One region of the Enterobacter oligotrophicus genome, then DNA from elsewhere that is predicted to be linked to it. Evidence: predicted binding sites of a transcription regulator. Region 1 holds the regulator's gene; each other region holds the start of a gene.
What was found. The regulator CRP, encoded in region 1, controls carbon source genes, mostly activating them, when cyclic AMP is high. The targets are predictions, from matches to a motif close to ATGTGANNNNNNTCACAT.
Positions count from the first base shown of each region.

Region 2: the regulator CRP is predicted to act here: its motif matches at 3,692-3,709, upstream of EoCCA6_RS12685 (glutathione S-transferase).
Region 3: the regulator CRP is predicted to act here: its motif matches at 2,691-2,708, upstream of ldtB (L,D-transpeptidase).

Region 1 is NZ_AP019007.1:2,054,750-2,060,324, forward strand. It holds gene EoCCA6_RS09990 (phosphoribulokinase) at 1-394, shown strand, start outside; gene EoCCA6_RS09995 (OsmC family protein) at 481-885, opposite strand; gene crp (cAMP-activated global transcriptional regulator CRP) at 1,197-1,829, shown strand; gene EoCCA6_RS10005 (YccS/YhfK family putative transporter) at 1,886-3,973, shown strand; gene argD (bifunctional acetylornithine/succinyldiaminopimelate transaminase) at 3,970-5,190, opposite strand; gene pabA (aminodeoxychorismate synthase component 2) at 5,278-5,575, opposite strand, start outside.
Region 2 is NZ_AP019007.1:2,644,603-2,650,177, reverse strand. It holds gene selB (selenocysteine-specific translation elongation factor) at 1-1,361, opposite strand, end outside; gene selA (L-seryl-tRNA(Sec) selenium transferase) at 1,358-2,743, opposite strand; gene EoCCA6_RS12685 (glutathione S-transferase) at 2,847-3,455, opposite strand; gene EoCCA6_RS12680 (PTS mannitol transporter subunit IICBA) at 3,968-5,575, shown strand, end outside.
Region 3 is NZ_AP019007.1:3,981,063-3,986,637, forward strand. It holds gene EoCCA6_RS19070 (PTS sugar transporter subunit IIC) at 1-894, shown strand, start outside; gene EoCCA6_RS19075 (GntR family transcriptional regulator) at 911-1,627, shown strand; gene ldtB (L,D-transpeptidase) at 1,670-2,590, opposite strand; gene EoCCA6_RS19085 (helix-turn-helix domain-containing protein) at 3,162-3,455, shown strand; gene EoCCA6_RS19090 (HindIII family type II restriction endonuclease) at 3,497-4,603, shown strand; gene EoCCA6_RS19095 (DNA-methyltransferase) at 4,592-5,497, opposite strand.

The sequences.
Region 1 (5,575 bases):
CGAGTGGATACAGAAGCTGACGCGTGACATGAGCGAGCGCGGCCATTCGCGTGAAGCGGTGATGGATTCGGTGGTACGCTCCATGGAAGATTACATCAACTACCTCACGCCGCAGTTCTCCCGTACCCACATTAACTTCCAGCGCGTGCCGACGGTGGACACCTCTAACCCGTTCGCCGCCAAAAGTATCCCGTCGCTGGATGAGAGCTTTGTGGTGATCCATTTCCGCAATCTCGAAGATATCGATTACCCCTGGCTGCTGGCGATGCTGCAGGGCTCGTTTATTTCTCACATGAATACATTGGTGGTGCCGGGCGGGAAAATGGGGCTGGCGATGGAGTTAATTATGACACCGCTGGTGCAGCGGTTGATGGAAGGAAAGCAGATCGCGTGACGCCTGTTACCGGATGGCGTTTCGCTTATCCGGCCTACGTTCGTGCAGTTGTAGGCCCGGTAAGCGCAGCGCCACCGGGCTTTGTTTTAAGCCTCGATCACTTCATACGAATGGGTGATTTTTACCGCTTTCTCCAGCATTAACGCCACAGAGCAGTATTTCTCCGCAGAAAGATCCACCGCGCGTGATACCGCCGCATCTTTCAGCTCCTTGCCGGTAACAATAAAGTGCAGATTAATGTGCGTAAACAGGCGCGGTGCCTCTTCGCGGCGTTCAGACGTGAGTTTGACTTCGCAATCGGTCACATTGTGGCGGCCTTTTTGCAGAATCGACACCACGTCGATTGCGCTGCATCCGCCCGCCGCCATCAGCACCATCTCCATCGGGCTTGGGGCTTTGTCGCCGGAGTTCCCGTCCATCAAAATCTGGTGTCCTGAAGCGGACTCGCCCAGGAACGTTAACCCTTCAACCCACTTTACACGCGCTTGCATATTCATTAACTCCAACGTTGCATTTTTGGTGACAGATTACGCGCGCGTTACATTTCTCGCAACGGAAGGCGACCTGCATCATGCTGAAGCGAGACACCAGGAGACACGCGGCTAAAGCTATGCTAAAACACTCTGGATGCTACAGTAATACATTGACGTTACACATGTATGCAGAGGACATCAAACTTTACTGGCTGCGAAACGTTACGACAGCCGACTTCCCAGGGTATGGGTAAGAATTCGATTGCAACCCCAGAGTCCGGATGCATCTTATGACTCTGGTGACAGCTTATAACAGAGGATAACAGCGCATGGTGCTTGGCAAACCGCAAACAGACCCGACTCTCGAATGGTTCTTGTCTCATTGCCACATTCATAAGTACCCATCGAAAAGCACTCTGATTCACCAGGGTGAAAAAGCCGAAACGTTGTATTACATCGTTAAAGGCTCGGTGGCAGTGCTGATCAAAGATGAAGAAGGGAAAGAGATGATCCTTTCTTATCTGAACCAGGGCGATTTCATCGGTGAACTGGGCCTGTTTGAAGAGGGCCAGGAACGTAGCGCCTGGGTTCGTGCAAAAACAGCATGTGAAGTGGCTGAAATTTCCTACAAGAAATTCCGTCAGTTGATCCAGGTTAACCCGGACATCCTGATGCGTCTTTCTTCCCAGATGGCTCGCCGTCTGCAGGTCACGTCTGAGAAAGTGGGTAACCTCGCCTTCCTGGACGTTACCGGCCGTATCGCGCAGACGCTGCTGAACCTGGCGAAACAGCCAGACGCCATGACCCACCCTGACGGCATGCAAATTAAAATTACCCGTCAGGAAATTGGTCAGATCGTCGGTTGCTCCCGCGAAACAGTGGGCCGTATCCTGAAAATGCTGGAAGACCAGAACCTGATCTCTGCCCACGGTAAAACTATCGTGGTTTACGGAACCCGTTAATTCCGGCCAAACGGCGTGCCATCGCAAGGTGGCACGCCGTTTTTGTCTCTATTCCCATGTGGCGCAGGCTGATTTATCACCCGGAAGTTAACTACGCACTGCGACAAACGCTGGTGTTGTGTCTTCCCGTGGCTGTGGGTCTGATCCTCGGACATCTCCAGCAGGGTCTGCTGTTTTCTCTCGTTCCCGCCTGCTGCAACATTGCCGGTCTGGATACGCCGCATAAGCGTTTTTTCAAACGTCTGATTATTGGTGGCTGCCTGTTCGCAGGCTGTAGCCTCGCCGTACAGCTCCTGCTTGCCCGCGATATTCCGCTGCCGTTGATTTTGACCGTGCTGGCGATGACGCTCGGCGTGACCGCCGAAATCAGCTCGCTGCATGCCCGGTTACTCCCCGCTTCGCTGATTGCCGCCATCTTCACTCTGAGCCTTGCGGGCAATATGCCGGTGTGGGAACCGCTGCTGATCTACGCCCTCGGCACGCTGTGGTACGGGCTGTTTAACTGGTTCTGGTTCTGGCTGTGGCGCGAACAACCGCTGCGCGAATCCCTGAGCCTGCTCTATGTGCAGCTTGCAGATTACTGCGAAGCCAAATATACCCTGCTTACCCAGCACACCGATCCGGAAAAATCACTGCCGCCGCTGCTGGCACGTCAGCAAAAAGTGGTCGATCTGATAAGCCAGTGCTATCAGCAATTACACATGCTGGCCGCCAATAAAAACCATGATTACAAGCGGCTGCTGCGTACCTTCCAGGTGGGGCTGGATTTACAGGAGCATATCTCCGTGAGCCTGCATCACCCGGAGGAAGTGCAGAAGCTGGTGGAACGCAGCCACGCCGAAGCGGTGATCCGCTGGAACGCGCAGACCGTTTCTGCGCGCCTGCGGGTACTGGCGGACGATATTCTGTATCACCGCTACCCGACGCGATTTACCATGGACAAACAGCTCGGCGCGCTGGAGAAAATCGCCCGTCAGCACCCGGAAAACCCGGTCGGGCAGTTTGCCGCCTGGCACTTCAGCCGCATCGCCCGCGTGTTGCGCACCCAGCGGCCACTTTACCCTCGCGACCTGATGGCCGATAAACAGAAGCGTCTGCCGCTGCTGCCCGCGCTGAAAAGCTACCTTTCACTGAAATCTGCTGCCCTGCGCAACGCCGCGCGGATAAGCGTGATGCTCAGCATCGCCAGCCTGATGGGCATGGCGCTGCACCTGCCGAAGCCGTACTGGATTTTAATGACGGTACTGTTTGTGACCCAGAACGGCTACGGAGCCACGCGGGTACGCATACTGCATCGGGCAGGCGGAACGATGGCGGGGCTGATTATTGCGGGCGTGACGCTGCACTTCCACGTGCCTGAAGGCTATACGCTGGTGGGTATGCTGGCGATAACGATGGTCAGCTATCTGATTATCCGTAAAAATTACGGCTGGGCGATGGTGGGCTTTACAGTCACGGCGGTGTATACCCTGCAACTGCTGACGCTCAACGGCGAGCAGTTTATTATCGCCCGTCTGGTTGATACGCTGATTGGCTGCCTGATCGCCTTTGGCGGTATGGTCTGGCTGTGGCCGCAGTGGCAGAGCGGGTTGCTCAGGCAGAACGCCCACGACGCGCTGGAGGCCGATCAGCAGGCGATCCGCTTAATCCTTAGCGACGACCCGCAGCCCTCCCCGCTGGCGTATCAGCGCATGAAGGTCAACCAGGCACATAACGCCCTGTTTAACTCGCTCAACCAGGCGATGCAGGAGCCGGGGTTTAACGCGCACTATCTGGCTGATATGAAGCTGTGGGTGACGCACAGCCAGTTTATCGTCGAGCATATCAATGCCATGACCACGCTGGCGCGCGAGCATACGATGCTGACGCCGGATCTGGCGCAGCGCTATTTGCAATCGTGTGAAATTGCCCTGCAGCGGTGTCAGCAACGTCTGGAGTACGACGCGCCGGGCGAGTCAGGGGATTCGAATATTCTGGAAGCGCCGGAGACGTTAACTCACGGGCCGATGAGCACCCTGGAGCAGCATTTGCAGCGCGTACTGGGGCATTTAAACACCATGCACACCATTTCGTCGGTGGCATGGCGTCAGCGTCCGCATCACGGCATTTGGTTAACGCGCCGGTTAAAACGAACCGAGTATTAGCCTTTTACGATCTTCGCGACCGCTGCGGCAAAGCGGGTCAATCCGTCCTCAATGTCTTTTTCTTCCACCACCAGCGACGGTGCAAAACGCATCACGTCCGGCCCCGCATTCAGCACCATCACCCCTTCATGGGCGGCGGCGTGCAGGAAATCGCGCGCGCGACCTTTGTACTGCGGCTTCAGTTCAGCGCCAATCAGCAGTCCCATGCCGCGGATCTCGCTGAACACGTCGTACTGGTCATCAATCTGCTGAAGATGCTTCACAAAACGTTCGCGCTTCGCGTTGACGCCGTTCAGCACCTCCGGCGTGTTAATAATATCAAACGCGGCACCGGCAATAGCGCAGGCCAGCGGGTTGCCGCCGTAGGTGGAGCCGTGGGACCCGACGTGGAACGCAGAGGCAATCTCCTGCGTGGTCAGCACCGCGCTGACCGGGAAGCCCCCGCCGAGCGCTTTCGCGCTGGTCAGAATGTCCGGCGTCACGCCGTAATGCATATAGGCGAACAGGTCTCCGGTACGCCCCATGCCGCTCTGAACTTCATCAAAGACCAGCAGCGCCTGATGCGCATCGCACAGCTCGCGCAGCCCTTTCAGGAATTCCGGCGTGGCGGCAGTCACACCGCCTTCCCCCTGAATCGGCTCAACCACCACCGCACAGGTGTGGTCGTCCATCACCGCTTTCACCGCATGCAGATCGTTAAACGGCACGTGGACGATATCGGCCGGTTTCGGGCCAAAACCGTCGGAGTATTTCGGCTGACCGCCGACGGAGACGGTAAAGAAGGAGCGCCCGTGGAAGGCGTTATGGAAAGCGATGATTTTGGTTTTGTACGGGCTATGTCGGGTCGTCGCGTAGTAACGCGCCAGCTTGAAGGCCGTTTCGTTGGCTTCGGTGCCGGAGTTCATAAACAGCACGCGCTCGGCGAAGGTCGCATCAATAATCTTACGCCCCAGACGCAGCGCCGGTTCGTTGGTAAACACGTTGCTGGTGTGCCACAGGGTTTCGCCCTGGGTTTTTAGCGCCTCCACCAGCGCAGGATGGCAATGGCCCAGCGCCGTCACCGCAATACCGCCCGCGAAATCCACATACTCTTTACCCTGCTGATCCCAGACGCGGCTGCCTTTTCCTTTTACCGGGATAAACTCAGCCGGTGCATAAATCGGCAGGATCACTTCATCAAATGTTGCGCGGGTAATTGCGGGTTGTTCAGTTGCCATATCATGACCATCCATTTTTATGTCACAGTTAATGTGAAAATATAATCACAAAATATGCATAAAAAATCACAGCAAGGCAACAGATATTCAGCGATTAAGGAAATTCGCCAGCAGGTCGTGCCCCTGCTCGCTGAGAATGCTTTCCGGGTGGAACTGCACCCCTTCGAGATCCCACTCGCGATGGCGGATGCCCATGATCTCCTGGGTGTCGCTCCAGGCGGTCACGTCAAAACAGGCAGGCAGGGTTGGCGGGTCAATCACCAGAGAATGGTAGCGCGTCACGGTTAACGGGTTATTTAACCCAGTGAATACGCCCGTGCCGGTATGCGTAACCGGCGAGGTTTTACCGTGCATCACTTTGGCGGCACGCACGATGGTCGCACCA
Region 2 (5,575 bases), 590 kb from region 1:
TCTTCCATCGGTAATGCCATGCGCCGCAGGCGTTCGCGCCCTGGGCCTGGTTCATCCTGATGCTGCTCGTGGTATGTAGCAAGCGTGTCCAGCACTTTGCACTGCCAGCGTGCCGCAACGGGCGCATTCAGCAGGCTGTACCCGGCCTGGATAAAACCAGGCTCCTGAGTCAGAAGACGTAGCCCATCGCCGCTCAGCTGGCGCGCCCATGCAAAATCAGCGAGATTCACGGCACCACGCTCAAGATGGACCCGCAACGCGGCCTTATCATCGCTGGCCTGGGCCAGCGCCGCCAGCCACTGCAAATATTCAGGCTTGCGCTTGCCACGGCGTGGCGGATTGAGCGTCACCACGCGTGCCCCGGCCAGCGTTTCCCGCGCCGAGATATCGCGCAGCACCAGACGATCGTTATCCGCAAGCCAGAGCGGAGAATCGAACACCAGTTCAGCAAGATCGTTTTCCAGCAGCGACACGCGCCCGGTGATATGGCTGGCTGCGTGGTGAATATGCAGCGGCTGCCATTGGGTCAGAGGGATATGCGTCTGCAGGGAGACGATGACCCGCTCAGATGGCTCTGGCGGTGCGTCAGCCAGCAGCCAGTCGCCACGGCTGAGCCTCTCTTTTTCGGCATCGCCTGCAATATTGAGCGCGATACGTTGCCCGGCGTGAGCCTGCTCCACCGGCTGGTTCTGTGCATGGAGACCACGCACGCGCATCGGTTTGTTGACGCCCGTCAGCCATAGCGTATCGCCCACGTGCACTTCACCGCTCAGTGCCGTGCCAGTTACAACCAGGCCAGCACCTTTGACGGTAAACGCCCTGTCGATCGCCAGGCGGAAGCTGTGATGGCTGGCATGTTCACGCGATGTGAGGTGCTGTAAATGGTCGCGAAGTGCATCAATCCCGCGCCCTTCCGTTGCTACGGTGACAAAAAGCGGCGCATCGGCAAAACCATATTCCCGCAAAGTCGCCTGCACCATTTCGCACACCGCGTTAATGCGCGCCTCATCCACGCGGTCAGCTTTGGTAAGCGCGACGGTCAGTTGCGGATTGCCCGTTAGTTGCAGGATCGCCAGATGTTCACGCGTTTGCGCCATCACACCGTCATCACACGCCACCACCAACAGCGCGTGATCAATACCGCCCACGCCCGCCAGCATATTGGAAAGAAATTTTTCGTGGCCGGGCACGTCGATAAAGCCCAGCACGCGGCCATCGGGTTGCGGCCAGTAGGCATAACCCAGGTCGATGGTCATGCCGCGTTTTTTCTCTTCCGGCAGGCGATCGGCATTCACGCCCGTAATGGCCTGCAATAAGGTGGTTTTTCCGTGGTCAACGTGACCGGCGGTGGCAATAATCATTTCGACAGCATCTCCAGAAACTGCTTTTCATCTTCAAGGCAGCGCAAATCCAGCCACATGCGACCATCGTAAATACGACCGATAACGGGCGTCGGCAATGCCCGCCAGCGGGCCGACAGCGCCTCAAGCTGGCTGCCACGTCCATCGCGCGGCGTAAACGTTAGCGCTTCGCTCGGCAGCCTGTCCACCGGCAGCGAGCCGCTACCAATCTGTGACTGGCAGGGTTCCACGCGAACGTCAAAATCTGGGTAATGCGGCGTGACCTGCGGCAGCAATAATTCGCCCTGCGCGCGAATCGAGGCGGCATCACGCGTTAACAGACGCAGCGTTGGCAGGCGTTCCGCCAGCTTCTCCGGGTGGAGATAAAGTCTCAGGGTCGCTTCCAGTGCGGCGAGCGTCATTTTATCGGCACGCAGGGCGCGTTTCAGCGGATGCTGTTGTAGCTGGGCAATCAGATCTCGCTTACCGACAATAATCCCCGCCTGCGGCCCACCCAGCAGTTTGTCGCCGGAAAAACTCACCAGGCTCACACCAGCGGCAATCATCTCCTGCACCATTGGCTCTTTCGGCAGACCGTACTGGCTTAAATCCACCAGCGAACCGCTGCCGAGATCGGCAATCACCGGCACATTCAGTTCATGCCCGATCGCGGCCAGTTCAGCCTCTTCCACCGCTTTGGTAAAGCCTTCGATGTGGTAGTTGCTGGTGTGTACCTTCATCAGCAACGCGGTGTTTTCGTTCACCGCGGCGCGATAATCTTTCGCATGGGTACGGTTGGTGGTGCCCACTTCGTGCAGCGTGCAGCCCGCCTGGCGCATAACGTCCGGGATGCGAAACGCACCGCCAATCTCCACCAGCTCACCACGTGAAACGACGACCTCTTTACCACCCGCCGTGGCAGCCAGCATCAGCAGCACTGCTGCGGCGTTGTTATTCACAATGCAGGCGTCTTCTGCACCGGTCAGTTGACAGAGTATATCTGCCAGCGCCCTGTCACGATGGCCGCGTCCGGCACCGTCGAGATCGTACTCCAGCGTAACCGGTGAGCGCATGGCCTGTGTCACCGCAGCCACTGCCTCTTCGGCCTGCTGCGCCCGTCCCAGGTTGGTATGTAACACCGTCCCCGTCAGATTGATCACCGGACGCAGGGCACCTTGCGCGTTCGCAGACAGCCGCCGTTCCGCCTCTTGCCCCCAGCCTGCACACCAGCCCGGCAGCGCGTTTTCTGTCTGGATATGCAGGCGGGCTTCGTCCTGCAACTGGCGCAGCACGTCGACCGTGGCGGTATGACCAAAGCGCGCCAGCACGGTAAGGAAGTCAGGCTCACGAAGAAGGCGATCGGTAGCAGGAATTTGGCTGTAGAGCGAGTGATGAGTAGTCATGAAAGCGCCTGGCGAGTAAATATCATCCCCCCTCCCGACGGGAGAGGGAGTCAACATGAGGAGGGATTGTACAGCCTCCGGCCATGAAGTGTTATAACCCGAATCAAGCCTTTGGCGGTTCGGTACGGGCAAAACTTTCGCGCTGGAAGAGCGTCTCCGCCAGCTTCACCAGCAACGGGCGCTCAACGCACCAGCCAGGAGAGACGCGACGGAAATTGAGGTAGCCGATGGCGCAGGCGATGGCAATCGTCGCCAGGTTCACGTCATCATTCTGGATGTTGCCGTCCCGGATTAATTGTTCGCACCTGTCCAGGCTACGGCTGATTTTCTCACGCTGGCGCAGAAGCTCGGTTTCCGACTGCTGGGCTGCTGGTCTGGCCTGCTCGCGCACGGAGGCAAGCGCTGCATCCATAATGCCATCGGCCAGAGCTTCAATTTGCTTTAACGCCAGCGCAGCTTTTGGCTCTTGCGGCAGCATAGCCGGAGCGATATCAAGAAGCTCGATATACTCTGCAATGATGGGGGAATCAAACCAGTATTCACCGTCGTCTGCCACCAGCGCTGGCACTTTCCCCAGCGGGTTGTACTGCGCAACGCCATTCTCTGCGTTATAAGGCTGTTCATTCACGAATTCAAATTCAATCCCTTTCTCCAGCAGAAGGATCGAGATTTTACGCACGAAGGGACTGGTGTAACTGCCGATGAGTTTCATTGCTTATCCTTGATGTCCACAAAGAGGTCAGTATGGATCAAGCGATGAAAAAAGGCAGGTTTATGCTTTTCGCTATACCACATTAGAGAGATGTTTTAGTTAAGTTAACGGTGTTGCTTTCTTTCATTCTGCGTTGACCGTAAAGCAGAAGTTGTTGGCGATCACATCCGGAGAATTCTGCATCAAAATATTTTGTGAATTCAGTCACAATCCAGAAACAAACCAACGACATTCAAATGTGACATTAATCACAAAACAAGGGGCTTTCTGGCTTATTTCTGACCGTTGTATTTTTTTTACGCACCAGATATGTGATCAACATCACATCAATAATCACCCCACCCCCTACATTTACGTGACTAAGATCACACAAATTTCCGGTGTCTGGACAGTTGAACGATTCAGTGCCAGATTTCACAGCATCAGAACAGGGCCCGGCTACCTCTGCCGCCGCACATTAACGATAAACCTCGGGCCGCAAGCCTAAGCGTAAACATAAGAAGGGGTGTTTTATGTCATCCGATTTCAAGATCAAAGTTCAAAGCTTTGGTCGTTTCCTCAGCAACATGGTGATGCCAAATATCGGCGCGTTTATCGCGTGGGGTATTATCACTGCATTGTTCATTCCGACAGGGTGGTTGCCTAACGAAACGCTGGCGAAGCTCGTTGGCCCAATGATTACCTACCTGCTGCCTCTGCTCATCGGTTATACCGGTGGTCGTCTGGTGGGCGGTGACCGTGGTGGCGTAGTGGGTGCCATCACAACGATGGGTGTGATCGTCGGCGCGGATATGCCGATGTTCCTCGGTGCCATGATTGCCGGTCCTCTGGGCGGCTGGGCGATTAAGAAATTCGACGTCTGGGTTGATGGTAAAATCAAATCCGGCTTCGAAATGCTGGTGAACAACTTCTCTGCGGGCATCATCGGGATGATCCTCGCGATTCTGGCGTTCCTCGGCATTGGTCCTGCGGTTGAAGTGCTGTCCAAAATTCTGGCTGCGGGCGTTAACTTCATGGTTGCGCACGACATGCTGCCGCTGGCGTCTATCTTTGTTGAACCGGCGAAAATCCTGTTCCTTAACAACGCCATCAACCACGGTATCTTCTCACCGCTGGGTATTCAGCAGTCTCATGACCTCGGCAAGTCCATCTTCTTCCTGATTGAAGCCAACCCTGGTCCGGGTATGGGCGTTCTGCTGGCGTATATGTTCTTTGGTCGCGGCAGCGCGAAGCAGTCTGCGGGCGGTGCGGCTATCATCCACTTCCTGGGCGGTATCCACGAAATTTACTTCCCATACGTGCTGATGAACCCACGTCTGATCCTGGCCGTTATCCTCGGTGGTATGACTGGCGTATTCACCCTGAGCGTGCTGAACGGCGGCCTGGTTTCCCCGGCCTCTCCAGGCTCCATCCTGGCTGTTCTGGCGATGACGCCGAAAGGTGCTTACTTCGCTAACATCGCGGCAATCTGTGCGGCAATGGCGGTCTCCTTCGTCGTCGCGTCTATTCTGCTGAAAACCAGCAAAGTGAAAGAAGACGACGACATCGAAGCAGCAACCCGTCGTATGCATGACATGAAAGCTGAATCCAAAGGCGCAACGCCGCTGGCGGCTGGCGATGTCTCTAACGACCTGAGCCACGTGCGTAAAATCATCGTTGCCTGCGACGCCGGTATGGGTTCCAGTGCAATGGGTGCGGGCGTGCTGCGTAAAAAAGTGCAGGATGCGGGCCTGACCAACATCTCTGTCACCAACAGCGCGATTAACAGCCTGCCGCCGGATGTTGACCTGGTCATTACGCACCGCGATCTGACCGAACGCGCCATGCGTCAGGTGCCACAGGCACAGCACATTTCGCTGACCAACTTCCTCGACAGCGGCCTGTACACCAGCCTGACTGAGCGTCTGGTCGCGGCGCAGCGTCACGAAGACAATGAAGTCAAAGTACGTAGCAGCCTGCAGGACAGCTTCGACGAGAGCAACGCCCACCTGTTTAAACTGGGTGCGGAGAACATCTTCCTCGGCCGTACCGCAAGCACCAAAGAAGAGGCGATTCGCTTTGCCGGTGAGCAACTGGTGAAAGGTGGCTACGTTCAGCCTGAATATGTTGACGCAATGCTG
Region 3 (5,575 bases), 1.9 Mb from region 1:
TTCGCCAATATCGGCTCCACCGGCATTTTCGCCGGGGTGCTGATTGGGTTACTTTCAACAGAGCTGTTTATCGCCATTTCGCGGCTCAGGGCGCTGCACATCTCACTGGGGGAAAATGTGCCTCCGGCGGTAAGCAAATCCTTTACCGCGCTGATCCCGACCATTCTCACGCTTTCTCTGTTTGCGGTGCTGGCGGCAGTGCTGGCAAATGTGTTGCATACGGATTTAATCCATCTGATCACCACGTTTATTCAACAACCGCTGCGGCTGATTAATACCAGCCTGCCGGGGACGATTTTCATTTACAGCTTTGGTAACTTCCTGTTCACGCTCGGTATTCATCAGTCGGTGGTTAACAGCGTGGTTCTGGAGCCGCTCCTGCTGATTAACACTAACGAAAATATGCTGGCCTTCGCCAACGGTCAGCCGATTCCGCATATCATTAATAATATCTTTGTGCCGACGTTTGGTATGGTGGGCGGCACCGGCAGTACCATCTCGCTGCTGATTGCCATTTTTATCTTCTCGCGGCAACAATCGGCGAAGCAGGTGGCGCGCTTATCGCTGGCACCGGGTCTGTTTAACATTAACGAGCCGGTAATTTTCGGCCTGCCGATTGTCTTTAACCTGCCGCTAATGATCCCGTTTGTGCTGTTGCCTGCCATTGGTATCTATTTTGCCTGGCTCTGCACCACGCTGGGGTTGATGTCGCGCTGTGTGGTGATGATCCCATGGACCACACCGCCCGTTCTTAGCGCCTGGCTGGCGACGGCGGGGGACTGGCGGGCAGTGGTGGTGCAGTTGGCAATCATTACATTTGGTGTATTCTTCTACCTGCCTTTCCTCAAAATAGCCGAGAGAGTGGCATTGAAAAATAGCGGGACAGCAAACTAATCAGAAGGGAAGGACGATGGCGGCGAAGTACATCACCATAGCGCGGGAAATTAAAAAACGCATTATCAGCCAGCAATATGCCGCCAATGAACCGCTGCCGGACCAGTTTGCGCTGGCGGCGGAGTTCAGTACCAGCCGGATGACCATTCAGCAGGCGATGCGCCAGTTGATCGTTGAAGGGCTGGTTTATACCCGTCAGGGGCAGGGAACCTTTATTCGAAAAAACTTCCTGCAATTGTCGCAGTGGGATCTCTCCGGCAGCGACTATTTTGGCGCGACGAAAACCTGGGAACATCTGGGGACGGTAAGCAGTCAGGTGGTCCATTTCGAGCTGCGCTTCCCGAACGAGAAAGAGCAGGCCTCGCTGATGATAAATGCGGATACACCGATCTATGATTTCATTCGTCTGCGCCTGCTAAACGGCGAGCCGATGTCGCTGGATTCCACGGTGATGCCGCTCAACCTGGTGCCTGGTCTGAATAAAAGCCACCTTGAAGGCTCGGTATTTCAGTACGTTCAGGAGACGCTGGGGTTGAAAATTATGGGCTCCTATCGCGTAGTGCGCGCGTTAAAGCCGAATGCGCTGGATATGCAGCACCTGATTTGCGAGCAAAGCGATCCGGTGCTGGAGGTGGAGCAGGTGATCTATCTTGAAGATGGTACGCCGCTGGAGTATGCCCACTGCCACTATCGGTACGACCACGGCGGGATCGTGATCGTGAATAACGGATAAAAAAAAGCGGGCATCGAAGCCCGCTTTTTTAATGTTTCGCGATTAATTCAAACGCACCGGCATACCGGAACGGTTCTGAATCGCCTGATCAACCACGGCCGTTTCGACATCCGGCTGAGAGGTGACGGTCTGTACCGCACTGGTCAGATTAATCGGTACGATTTCGTTGTTGTTAATCTGGTCTTCGCTGGTGGACAGCGGGTTGTGTACTTCGATGTAACGGCTACCGTCCGGTTCGGAGGTCGCTTTAACCGGTTCGTTAATGAACTGGACGCGGGTGCCGACCGGCACGTTTTCGAACAGGAACTTGATGTCGTCGTTACGCAGACGCACACAGCCGTGGCTGACGCGCAGGCCGATACCGAAGTTAGCGTTAGTGCCGTGGATGGCATACAGACGACCAATGTACAGCGCGTACAGACCCATAGGGTTATCCGGGCCTGCAGGCACAACGGCCGGCAGCGGTTCACCCGCCGCGATGTATTCTGCGTGCATTTTGGCCGTTGGGGTCCAGGTTGGGCCTGCTTTCTTACGCTCCACTTTGGTCGTCCAGTTCAGCGGGGTGTCTTTGCCCAACTGGCCGATACCGATTGGCAGCACGATCACGGTGTTGGTGCCTTTCGGGTAGTAGTACAGACGCATTTCCGCGCTGTTGATCACGATACCTTCATGTACGGTATCCGGCAGGATCAACTGCTGAGGAATGTTCAGCACCGTACCGGCTTTTGGCAGATACGGGTCAACGCCTGGGTTGGCTTCCAGCATGTTAGACAGACCGAGCTGGTACTGTGCAGCGAAGTATTCCAGTGGCTGAGAGTTGCCTTCCGGCACAATCACCACCTGGTTTTGACCCACCAGACGGCTACCGTCTGTCGGCAGGGGATACGTCACCGCAGACGCGGTCTTACAAAAACCTACTACGGCTAACGCCGCCGCAAAAAGCGTTGTTAATTTCATGTTCATGTTGTGCGAGGTATCTGAGCCACTCTGGCGATTGGTTGAATAAGTCTGAATCTGTGATGGGAGCGCATTATATGTGCATTCCCGCTAACAGGGAATTCAGATGTGTACGAAATCACATTTTTTTCGAATTTGTTAAAGTTTAGTGGATAGTCGCAACACGGGATCTCAATTCGGAATTGTGGCATAAGGCTGTGTTTATCGCACTTTCACTGCCATCTCCGTGTTAGTTATCAGCAACGTCACACTCTCCTCGATTTTTGACACATAAGCAAAATTGGAGCACTGGCTCGTAGCCAGGCGCATATGCCTGTGAGTTCATTCTCCGCATGAGCGCTGAAGCGTGATGGGAACGGTAGAGAGTTTATCATGGGCACTTACAATCGGTTTAGCAGGAGCCAGATGCGGTTTAAAATATCCTTTAAGTAAAGGGTATATTTGCTAATCTATTGATAATTATATTGTTAGCCTTAAATGATGATCTTGCATCATCGTGCCTTTGCTAAGTAATCCTTAGTGAAATTGTATCTATAAACTAAGAAAATCTTAGTGAAAGAATTGGGCTGAGGTTTTTATGCTTATAAAAAGGCTGAAAGAAGCACGTCTTAGGGCAGGGCTTTCCCAGGAAAAACTGGGGATACTTGCTGGCATTGATGAGGCTTCAGCCAGTGCAAGAATGAACCAATATGAGAGAGGAAAGCACGCGCCTGATTACGAAATGGCTAATAGATTAGCGAAGGTGCTGCAAGTTCCCGTTTCCTACTTTTATACACAGGAAGACGATCTGGCACAGGTGATTTTAAAATGGAGTGAATTAAGTGAATCAGAAAGAAAGACATTTCTACTTTCTGATAAAGACGAGGACTGAATAAGTAAAATTCTAATTTATAATAATCACAGGAATGAATCATGATGAAAGTAGTAAAAATGGTGAAGATCCCGCCTTTAGCTCAAGATGATGATTTGGAGTTTGAGGCGCTATCAGAAAAAGGCCAGGTCGGTCATATAAATAAATCTATAGCTCATTGGTTTAGTGATTATTATGCAGGTTATAGTAATCGTTTTAATAGTTATGAATATATACAAAATTATATTCAAAAGGAGCATTTAAATTGGGATTTTGCTCCTAATACTAATGTGATTGCGACAAAATTTTCTGCCCAGTTGAGATCGTTATCTTTAAAGGATTTCTCATTTTTACTGTGTCATACTGGTTATATACCCGAAATATATAAAGCTGACTCAAGCCAGGAGACACTTTACTCTAAATTAGTTGAAGCAATGGTGAATGAGTGGGCTATTCGAATGGGTTTTATCTATTCATCATTGCCTACTCAGAAATCAAGTAAAGAAGATATTACTATTTCGGATGGGAACAATATTATTGTTGCTGATGCTAAATCTTACCGTTTAGGAAGAAGCCAGGCTGCGCCAAATGTAAAAGATGCACTCAAAAAAGGAGATATCGCAAAGTGGTTGGCGTATTATGATCAATCCAGGTATAACCGTATCGGTGGGCTTGTAGCATTTCCATCACAACATGACTGGAAGAACGGAAGTGATTTTTATCTATATTTGACAGATAAAAGTTCTCCAATCATCATGTTGTTTTATGAGCATATGGCTTTTATGCTATTAGCAGGCATGAATAAAGATGATTTGTTGGGCTTTTATCGTAATCATAAAGACATTTTCCCGAATGAAGTATTTAATAAAGTTGGATCAAGAAAAATATATTTTGATAAGTTAGAACAACATTTGCTTAATTGTGGAAAATTAAAATGGTCTGAGTTCTCAGAAACTGCTGACGTAATAGCAAGCGAAAAAGCTACATCAACACTTTTATCGTTAAATAATTTCCTGACAGAGGAAAAAGCGAGGGCTCTTACATGGGCCGAGTCTCTTTCTGCTGATGAGGCAAAAAGGCAGCTAGCTGATATAAAATATCAGCTAGGCAATCAACATCTTTTAAGGCAAAGAGATAATATTAGTTTTTTCAGGAAGCTAATCAAATAAAGATATAGTCTGTTTTGACTTTGAAAGTCTTTCATTCATGATCGAAAAAGTATTTAAATCTTTTTCGATCATAATAAAATCTCGATTTAAATTCATTGCAGCTATTGCGGTTGAGCCGCTACCTGCAAACGGATCTAAAACAACTTGTCCAGGAACAGTAACTAATGAAATTAACGTCTCTAACAATTTTACTGGTTTCTGAGCATCATGAAGCCCACCTTCTTTAGGTGCCATCCCTATCTCAAGTACATTATTAAAATGTCCAGTCATTTCTTCGAACGCAAATTGATTATATGCACCCAGTTTATGCTCAAGAACGTTGTCAGCAATGGTGTGTTTATAAGGTTTGAAACACCATATGATTGGCTCAAAAACAGGTCTTAAGTTACCAATACGCCAACCATCCCAGTGAAGGGACTCTTCCTGCATCCCTCTACGCTCATAAACGATACTTAATCGCTGCGCTCTATGAGTAGCTTTAGGTTTTATCCAGGATAACATGTCTCTGAAGTTAAAGCCGGCATCCTCTAATGCGACAATGCATCTTGGCGCAAATCTTCTGCCAGCAAAAACAAAGGCTGTACCGCCAGGTTTTAAAACCCTTAACCATTCAGATGCCCATGTTTGACACCATTGGTAGTATTCAACTGGAATTTTTCTATCAGCATCTGACCATCCATTAATTGGTTTTCCTCTGCGTTTAAAAACAGCTCCTGCTTGTTTTTGGGCTGGACTGTTTCCTAAGTATGCTGTATTCGTGTTTTTATGTAATACATCCCAGTCGTCAGCACCTATACCATAAGGAATGTCACTCAGAATAAGGTCTATACTATTAGCTTCTAGTTTTTTTAACTCGTTTATTGAGTCTGCATTTATTAATAACTCTTTGCGCATTTCATTTTAACCTTAAAAAGATGACGAGCGTATATTAACACATGGCAGAGTAACAGTAAAATTCATTAAAACTGCTTG